Linked DNA regions of Megalodesulfovibrio gigas DSM 1382 = ATCC 19364. The protein of the gene in region 2 interacts with the protein of the main gene of each other region in a pairwise test. Links are inferred from orthologs where the notes say so. Each region holds a gene or a part of one and is shown on either strand. Other genes may lie near its edges.

Region 1 (3,700 bases), 1.4 Mb from region 2 along the record:
CACCTTGCGCTGAATGACCACCAGCGCGCCAGTGCGGCTTTTGGCCAGGGCGTCCAGGGCGGCGATGAGCTGGTTGAGATACTCGCCGTCCATGGTCTTTCTGCGGAAGAAACGTCCCGCACCCACTTCGGAAAGCGCCTTGCGGATATCCTGCTGGAACAGGATGATGATGACCAGGAAGATGGAGCCCAGGAAGTTGGTGAGCAGCCAGTTGAGGGTGTACAGCCCCAACTCCTCGGAGGCGAAATAGACCAGGATGACCAGCAACAGCCCATACAGCACAGACACGGCCCGGGTGCCCTTGATGAGCAGCAGCATCCGGTACAGCGCCGCGGCCACCACGGCCATGTCCAGCACATCGCGCCAGCCCACGCGAACGACGGTCAGGTCGAGCATGGCCCCTCCCCGCCGGCGGCCTCCACCGCGGCCACGATGTCCAGCGTCTGACGGGTCTGGGCCACGTCATGCACGCGATGGATGCGTGCACCATGGCGGGCAGCCAGGACTGTGGCGGCCTGGGTGGCCAGTTGCAGGGCCGTGGCGCGGGCGGCCTCATCCGGTGCGTCTGCCGGGACGAATCCCTGCAGAAACCGCTTGCGGGAAAGCCCCATGAGCACGGGCCGGCCCAGCACGGCCAGACGCTCCAGCCCGGCCAGCAGGGCCAGGTTGTGCGTCACGGTCTTGCCGAAGCCGATGCCCGGATCAAGTACGATGCGCGATTCAGCCAGCCCGGCCCGTACCAGCGCGGCCAGGCGTTCTTCCAGAAAGCGCAGCACGTTGTCCACCACATCGTCGTAGTGCGGGTTCTGCTGCATGGTTTTGGGCCGGCCCTGGGCGTGCATGAGCACATAGCCGGGCTGGTGCTGCACCAGCACATCCACCAGAGCAGGGTCAAAGCGGCAGGCGGAGATATCGTTGACGATGGCGGCGCCGGCAGCCAACGCCCGGGCCGCGGTTTCGGCGCGCCAGGTATCCACCGAGAGGACCAGCCCCCGCGCCGGCGGGGCGTCCTGCAGCAGCTCGAACACCGGTTCCAGCCGCCGCCATTCCTCGTCGGCCGGGACTTCATCGCTGCCGGGGCGGGTGGATTCGCCGCCCAGGTCCAGGATGTCCGCCCCTCGGGCAGCCAACGCGAGTCCATGCATGACCGCGGCGGCAGGCTCCAGGAACCTGCCGCCGTCGGAAAAGGAATCCGGCGTGATGTTGACGATGCCCATCACCAGAAAAGGTGATGGCCCCAGGCGAGCGCCGTCCCGTATTTCCCAGCAGACCATGCCCCGCGACCCCGGACGGCCTAGGAGCCTGCAGGGGGGGTGGAGCCGCCGGCCTTGTCGGGCGGGGTGGAGCCGTCAGACCCGGCAAACGCAGGCGCACCGGCGGAAGCAGCATCGGAAGACGCGGCATCCGGATCGCCCGCCCCTGCGGCCTGCGCCGGGGTGCCGGCCTGGCCGTCGCCCTCGCCTTCCGCCGCCGGGGGCGTCTGGGAACCCTGGGACGCCTGGGGCTGCGGCTTGCCCAGACCGCCATTGAAGGGGGGCAAAGGCTCACCGCGGATGAGACGATCCACATCGTCGCCGGTGATGGTTTCGCGTTCCAGCAACGCCGCGGCGATGGCGTGCAGCACGTCGATCTTCTCGCGCAGGATGTCCAGGGCCGTCTTCTGCCCGTCTTCCACAAAGCGCTTGATTTCGGCGTCGATGAGCCGGGAGGTTTCCTCGGAATGGGTCTTGTAGTGGCCCAGGTCGCGGCCGATGAAGACCTCGTCGGACCGTTCGGCGAAGTTCAACGGCCCCAGGGCCTCGCTCATGCCGTACTGACAGACCATGCGACGGGCCATGTTGGTGGCCTGCTCAATATCGTTGCCCGCGCCGGTGGTGTATTCGTTGTTGATGACGAGTTCCGCCGCCCGGCCGCCGAGCATCATGGCCAGACGATTTTCCAGGTAGGTGCGCGAGAAGCTGTGACGGTCCTCGGGCAGGTACTGGGTCACGCCCAGGGCCCGGCCGCGGGGGATGATGGTCACCTTGTGCAGCGCGTCTGTGCCGGGGAGCATGCGCCCCACCAAGGCGTGGCCGGCTTCATGGTAGGCGGTGTTGCGCTTTTCCTCATCAGTCATGATCAGGCTTCTGCGCTCCTTGCCCATGAGCACCTTGTCCTTGGCCTCCTCGAAGTCGGACATGTCCAGCTTGTCCTTGTTCATCTTGGCGGCGTGCAAGGCGGCTTCGTTGACCAGATTTTCCAGATCCGCGCCGGAGAAGCCGGGCGTCCCCTTGGCCAGGATATCCAGATTGACGTTGTCCGAAAGCGGCGTGCGACGGGAGTGCACGCCCAGGATGTGGCGGCGGCCCTTGAGATCCGGCGTGGGCACCACCACCTGGCGGTCGAAGCGGCCCGGCCGCAGCAGCGCGGGGTCCAGCACGTCGGGCCGGTTGGTGGCGGCGATGAGGATGACGCCTTCGTTGCTCTCAAAGCCGTCCATCTCCACCAGCAGCTGGTTCAGGGTCTGCTCGCGTTCATCGTGCCCGCCGCCCAGGCCGGCGCCGCGCTGGCGGCCCACGGCATCGATTTCATCGATGAAGATGAGGCAGGGGGCATTCTTCTTGCCCTGGACAAACAGATCGCGCACGCGGGCCGCGCCCACGCCGACGAACATTTCCACAAAGTCCGAGCCCGAGATGGAGAAGAACGGCACCCCGGCTTCGCCAGCCACGGCCCGGGAGAGCAGCGTCTTGCCCGTGCCAGGAGGGCCCACCAGGAGCACGCCCTTGGGGATGCGGCCGCCCAGGCGGGTGAACTTCTTGGGATCGCGCAGAAAATCCACCACTTCCGTAAGCTCTTCCTTGGCTTCATCCACGCCGGCCACGTCCTCGAAGGTGACGCGGGCCTGCTCCTGGGTGATGAGCCGGGCCTTGGAACGGCCAAAGGACAAAGCCTTGCCGCCGGAACTCTGCACCTGGCGCATGAAGAAAAAGATCACTGCACCAATGATGAGGAAGGGTAAGAGGTTCACCAGCAGCACCATGTAGCCGGCTTCTTCGTCCGGCTCGGCCTTCACGCGGACCTTGTTTTCCATGAGCAAGGTGGTGATGCCGGCATCGCGCGGGGCGTAACTGGAAAAGTTGGTGCCATCAAGCAGTTTGCCAGAGATGTTCTGGTCCTGCAGCAGCACTTCCTGCACCATGCCTTCCTGCACGCTCTGGACGAATTCGCTGTAGGTGAGTTTTTTGACCGAGCCGGCTGGCTGATTGAACGCGTTCAACAGGGCGATGAGCACCAGGCTCAGAACCACCCAGATGACCAGATTGCGACCGAAATTGTTCAACGTATATCTCCCGTTTCTGGAGAGTAGGATAGCATTCCTGGAGGCAATGTCTATAGATGGATGCCGGGTTTTTGGCAACGCCGGGATGCGGAGATGACAATTTCTTAAAACCCCGGGCGGTTGAAGTCCTGCACATCAAGGCTTGCATCCGCCGCCGCGAGCACGTAAGGAAAGGCGGTCCTGCCGCGGAAGCGTATCGTCACCGGTGTGGCGCCTGGTCTTCAAAACCAGTGTGGGGGTGAGAGCTCCCAGGGTGGTTCGACTCCACTACGCTTCCGCCACCCCCCTGCCGGGGTCACGGCGCTGTCTGTTCTTCCTGCTGCACCTCAAGTTCCTGCCCGCACTGGGAGTGGTTCGCATACGTGGTCCAGGTGGGAT
Region 2 (5,137 bases):
GGAAGGTCTCCCCCCCGCGGCTGCACGCGCCATGTGTGGCGATCAGCAATTACAGCTGCTGCAGCACCCAGACTGCCCGGCCCACCACGCGCTCATCGCGCTTTTCCACGGGCAGGTACTGCTCGGGGTGGTCCGAATTTTCGGTACGCAGCACAAAGCGGCCCTTTTCCTCGTCCAGGAAGATACGGCGGATGCCCAGCCCTTCAAAGGGAATGAACACGCCGTACAACTCGCCAGACAGGATGTTCTTCTGGTCCGTGTCCAGACCCACATAGGCGCTGCGGCGGATGAGCGGCTCCATGGAAGAGGCGTCCATCTTCACCACAGTGATGCTGGGCCGGGCCAGGGACAGGGGAATGGAGAGCTTGCCGATGCTCTTGGGCATCCACTTGCCGGTGGCGGCGTCGATGCCCTGCATGCCAAAGACCGTGATGATCTGCGACTTGCTGTCCGGTTCGGCATACTTGGCGGCTTCCTCGCGCAGGCTGGCCGCCTGGGGGCCGTCATAGGGTTCGTACCCCTGCTCGCTCTTGAGATACATGGGGCCGAGACCGCTCTTGAGCCAGTCCGGGTTGAGACCGTACTTCTCGAACAACTTGAGGTACCAGTCCGAGGGCACCGAATCCCGCCGCTTGGCGTCTGAAATGCTGGACTGACGAATGTCAAGCACTTCAGCAAGTTCCACCTGGGTGCGGGTATTGGTGGCAACCTTGATGCGGTCGAAAATTTCTTCAAAACCTGGCACGCTGCAACTCCTTTGGTATGTGGAGAATGGGGGACTGAGCCCGATTCACCTTGACAGTGGAAAAACTAGCCTATATCTAGACGAAATTCGATGTACACGAGCATGGTTTTTATACCATACACGAAGAAACACTGCAATTCCTTGACCTGCACATGACAGAATCCGCTGCCTCAGAAAAACACTCCTTCTCCGAAAGCTTCCTGGCTGCGCTGCTGGCTGACACGACAACGGACCGGCAGCAAAAGCTTGAGGCGTGGCTTTCGTATCATCGAATTTACAAAAACCGACTTGCCGTGGATCTGGGTGTGCATCCCTCGATGATCTCGCGCATCATCAAGGGGGATCGTGCGCCGAAGGAACGCATCCAGCAGTTGGTGGAATTGGGGATTCCTGAGCAGCTTCTCCCGGCGCCGTCGCGTCCGCCAGGTCGGCCCAAGGGATCAACGAAACGAAAATCGTCTTCCTTGCACAAATGACCTGCTGGCGCGTGTGTAACAATCTGGTCAGCCTGTTGGCACAAGCAAGCAAGTACATAATACAAATTCAGTGCCACAATAGTTGGAAGCGCAAAAAAAAAAGATGAACAGTGGTAGGCTGCTAGTTTATCTGCTGCGGCTGCTGGGTATTTGCATGCACCGGCAGGTGTCTCATTGGGGACACAGTTGTAACATTTTGGTTCACATGTTACACTGCCGGCGACCCCGCGGGGAGGGTGCAAATCCCCGCGGGGAGAATGTCTTAATGATCTAGGGCAGGTGCTGGAAAAAGCCAGACCCGGGCACCAGGACCATGCGTGTGCGTGTCTTGAGGCCGTTGGTATAGGCTTCCAGGCTTCTGGCAAAGGCATAGAAACTGGGGTCCGCGCCGTACGCTTCTGCGTAGATACGCACAGCTTCGGCATCGCCCTGGCCAAGGAGTATCTCGGCTTCGCGGCGGGCTTGCGCCAGAATGACTGTGCGCTCGCGGTCTGCCTCGGAGCGAATCTTTGCTGCTTCTTCCTCGCCTTCGGAGCGGTACTGCTTGGCTTGGCGTTTGCGTTCGGCAGACATGCGGTTGTAGATGGATTTCAGGTTCTGGTCAGGCAGATCCGTGCGTTTGATGCGCACATCCACCACTTCGATGCCGTATTCGGCGATGAGTCTGGAGGAGCGTTCCGACACTTCCAGCATGATGGCGGCGCGTCTGGTGGAGACTGCTTCCGTCATGGTGTAGCGGCCCAAGGCCTCGCGCATTTCGGAATAGATCACGTCGTCCAGCCGCTGCAGGGCACCGGCGGGGGTGCGCACGGTCTGGTAGAACAGCAGGGGGTTGGTGATGCGCCATTTGGCGTAGTTGTCCACCAGAAGGGTCTTCTTGTCGCTGGTGAGCACTTCGCGGGCCTTGGCGTCGTAGTCCAGAATCCGTTTGTCGAACCAGATGACATTGCGCCAGGGCAGCTTGAAGTGCAGGCCCGGGGCTTTCGCCTCGCCAATGGGCTTGCCGAATTCCAGGATGATGGCTGTCTGCACCTGCGAGACCGTGTACAAGGACATGGACGCGACGACGATGAGGACAAAGGCCGTCAGGCCAAGGATGAACAGTTTTTTCATGGGGCACCTCGCAGGGCGGGCTGACCGGCGGGGGCGCCAGGGGTTCCTGGTGCTGCGGCGGGCTGGCCGGCCAGGGCCTCTGGCGGCGCGAGCTGGAAATAGGGCGTGGTGCGGTTGGCCACTTCCGCATCAAGCAGGAGCTTGTCCGTATCCTGATTGGCGAGGATGTGTTCCATGGCTTCCAGCTGCAGGCGTTCGCGGGTGATATCCGGCGCCTTGCGGTAGGCTTCCAGCACGGCGGAGAACCGGGCGGCTTCGCCCTCGGCCCGATGGATGGTGCCCTGCTGGGCGCCGCGGGCGTCATTGATGATGCGGGCAGCCTCGCCGCGGGCTCTGGGGAGGATGTCGTTGCTGTAGGCCTGGGCTTCATTGACAAAGCGGTTCTTGTCTTCCCGGGCGCTGGCCACGTCCTTGAAGTCGTCCACCACTTCCCGGGGCGGATGCACGTCTTGCAACTGCACGGCTTCCACATAGATGCCGGCCTGGTAGCGGTCCAGCACGCCCTGCATGAGTTTGAGGGTATCCAGCTGAATGGCTTCTTTTTTGTCCGTGAGCACGTTGTCGATGAGGTTGTAGCCCACCACTTCGCGCATGGCAGCCTCGGCCACGTGCTTGACGGTGTCGTCCTGGCTCTGGACGTTGAAGAGGAAGTCCGTGGGATCCTTGATGCGGTACTGGACGATGAACTGCACGTCCACGATATTCTCGTCCCCGGTGAGCATCAGGCTTTCTTCCGGGCGGGAGCGGTTCTGGCCCTGCTGGGTCTGCCGGCCGCCTTGCATGGAGAGAAAACCCACCTCCACGCGTCGGAACGCCATGACTTCCGGCTTGAGCACGTGTTCCACGGGGTAGGGGATGTGATAATGCCAGCCTGGATCCGTGATGCGATGGAACGCGCCAAAGCGCAGCACCACGCCCACTTCTGCCGGTCCAATACTGTAAAAGCCCGTGGCCATCCAGACGACCGCCAGCAGCGGCAGCAGGATCCTGGCGCCGGGGGTTTTCAGTTTGTTCAGGACATCCTTGAGCTTGTCCAGATCCGGCCCCTCGGGGCCGTTGCCTGGCCGCGGGCCCCAGGGGCCTTGCGGCTTGCGCGAATTGAGTTTGTCCCAGTCCCAGTTCATAATGGCGTACTTCTAGATGAGATGCAGGGGCGGGTCAAGGAGGACCGGGTGCCGCAGCAGGGTGCAAGGATTACGCTTTCTTCAGAAAGCAGGTCTTGAGTACCAGTCCTTTGACTTTTTCTGCGTTGCATTCAATCTCCTGCGGATTGTCCGTGAGCCGGATATTTTTGATGAGCGTGCCGCGTTTGAGGGTGACGGATGCGCCTTTGACCTTGAGATCCTTGGTCAGCAGGACGTTGTCCCCGTCCTGCAGGGGGGTGCCGTTGCTGTCTTTGGTAGGTGTGTCGCTCATGAGGGTATCCTGACAAAAGAGTAATGGAGAGCGTGCCGGTCTGCCTGCGCAGGCGGGCCGGCACGCGAACTGTTGTGCTGTGGGGAGGCGTCTGGGGGCGTTACACCACCATTACCAGGGGCACCACCACGGGGTCGCGGTCCAGCACCTTGCGGAAGAAGCGTCTGAGGGCGCTGCGAATGCGTTCCTTGAGCTTGTCCACGTCGCCAGGGGGGACGTTTTCGAAGATGTCCAGGATGATGCACTGGGCGTCTTCCAGCACGTGGGAATACTGCTGCGCGAAGACAAAGCCCTTGGATTCCACCTGCGGCCCGTGGATGATGTCCCAGCTTTTTTCTTCCAGCACCATCACCACGATGACCAGCCCTTCGCCGCCCAGCAGCTGGCGTTCCTTGAGCACGGTGTGGCCCACATCGCCCACGCCCTTGCCGTCCACATAGATGGCGTCGGCGGGCACGGCGTCCTCAAAGCGGATGCCATGCTGCACGAAGGTGAGGGGCTGGCCATCTTCCAGCACGATGGCTCGCTCCCCGGCCACGCCGCAGTGGCGGGCCAGGTCTGCATGCTTCACCAGGTGGCGGTATTCGCCGTGCACGGGGATGAAGTACTTGGGCTTCACCGCCTCAAGCATCAGCCGCAGCTCTTCCTTGTAGGCGTGGCCGGAGGCATGGATGTTGTGAATGCTTTCGTAATACACGTCGGCGCCCAGCTTGTAGAGCTGGTTGATGACGCGATAGATGGCCTTGACGTTGCCGGGAATGAACCGCGAGGACATGATGACCGTGTCGCCCTCGTGGATGCGCAGGCTCTTGTGCTCCCCGGCGGTGATGCGCGTCAGGGCGGAGAGTGGTTCGCCCTGGGAACCCGTGACCAGCAGCACCAGTTCGCGGTCCGGCACGGTGGGCACTTCTTCCAGGGGGATGTGCACGCCTTCCTTGGCCGCCAGGAATTTGAGCTCCTGGGCCAGCTCAATGTTGGAGGAGATGGACTTGCCGGCCACGGCCACCTTGCGGCCGGTTTGCCAGGCCAGCTCGAACACTTCCTGCATGCGTTGAATGTGGCTGGAAAACAGCGTGACCAGGATGCGGCCCTGGCAGGTCTTGAAGATCTCCGACAGCGAACTCATGATCTCGCGTTCGTTGAGGGAGTGGCCGTCGCGCTCCACGTTGGTGGAGTCCGAGAGCATGCACAGGACGCCGTCTGCGCAGAATTCGCGGATGCCGTCCATGTCTGTGGCGTGGCCGTCCATGGGGGCGGGGTCGATCTTGAAGTCGCCAGTGTGCAGAATGCGGCCCACGGTGGTTTCAAAGCCCAGGGCAAAGCCGTCCACAATGGAGTGGCAGACGGGGAAGAAGTTCACGGCCACGTCATCGAACACAATGCGGTC

The links.
Region 1: the proteins of hflK (region 2) and ftsH interact in binary tests that used the Escherichia coli proteins (3 or more experiments, as listed by UniProt). The link is inferred for Megalodesulfovibrio gigas DSM 1382 = ATCC 19364 from one-to-one orthologs.

What each region holds. Positions count from the first base shown.
Region 1 is NC_022444.1:332,569-336,268, forward strand. What follows is about bases 809-3,700. They hold ftsH (ATP-dependent zinc metalloprotease FtsH), read right to left. Parts: upstream 3,323-3,700; coding sequence 1,295-3,322; downstream 809-1,294. Other genes in these bases: folP (dihydropteroate synthase), read right to left, coding at 809-1,274; DGI_RS01440 (MT-A70 family methyltransferase), read right to left, coding at 3,618-3,700. Also shown: more of folP, read right to left, coding at 384-808. UniProt on the Escherichia coli protein: Acts as a processive, ATP-dependent zinc metallopeptidase for both cytoplasmic and membrane proteins. Plays a role in the quality control of integral membrane proteins.
Region 2 is NC_022444.1:1,708,306-1,713,442, forward strand. The notes cover bases 1,395-4,216. They hold hflK (FtsH protease activity modulator HflK), read right to left. Parts: upstream 3,459-4,216; coding sequence 2,331-3,458; downstream 1,395-2,330. Other genes in these bases: hflC (protease modulator HflC), read right to left, coding at 1,492-2,334; DGI_RS07480 (alkylphosphonate utilization protein), read right to left, coding at 3,529-3,750; DGI_RS07485 (ribonuclease J), read right to left, coding at 3,851-4,216. Outside these bases: DGI_RS07465 (LexA family transcriptional regulator), read right to left, coding at 50-745; DGI_RS17885 (helix-turn-helix domain-containing protein), read left to right, coding at 898-1,221; more of DGI_RS07485, read right to left, coding at 4,217-5,137.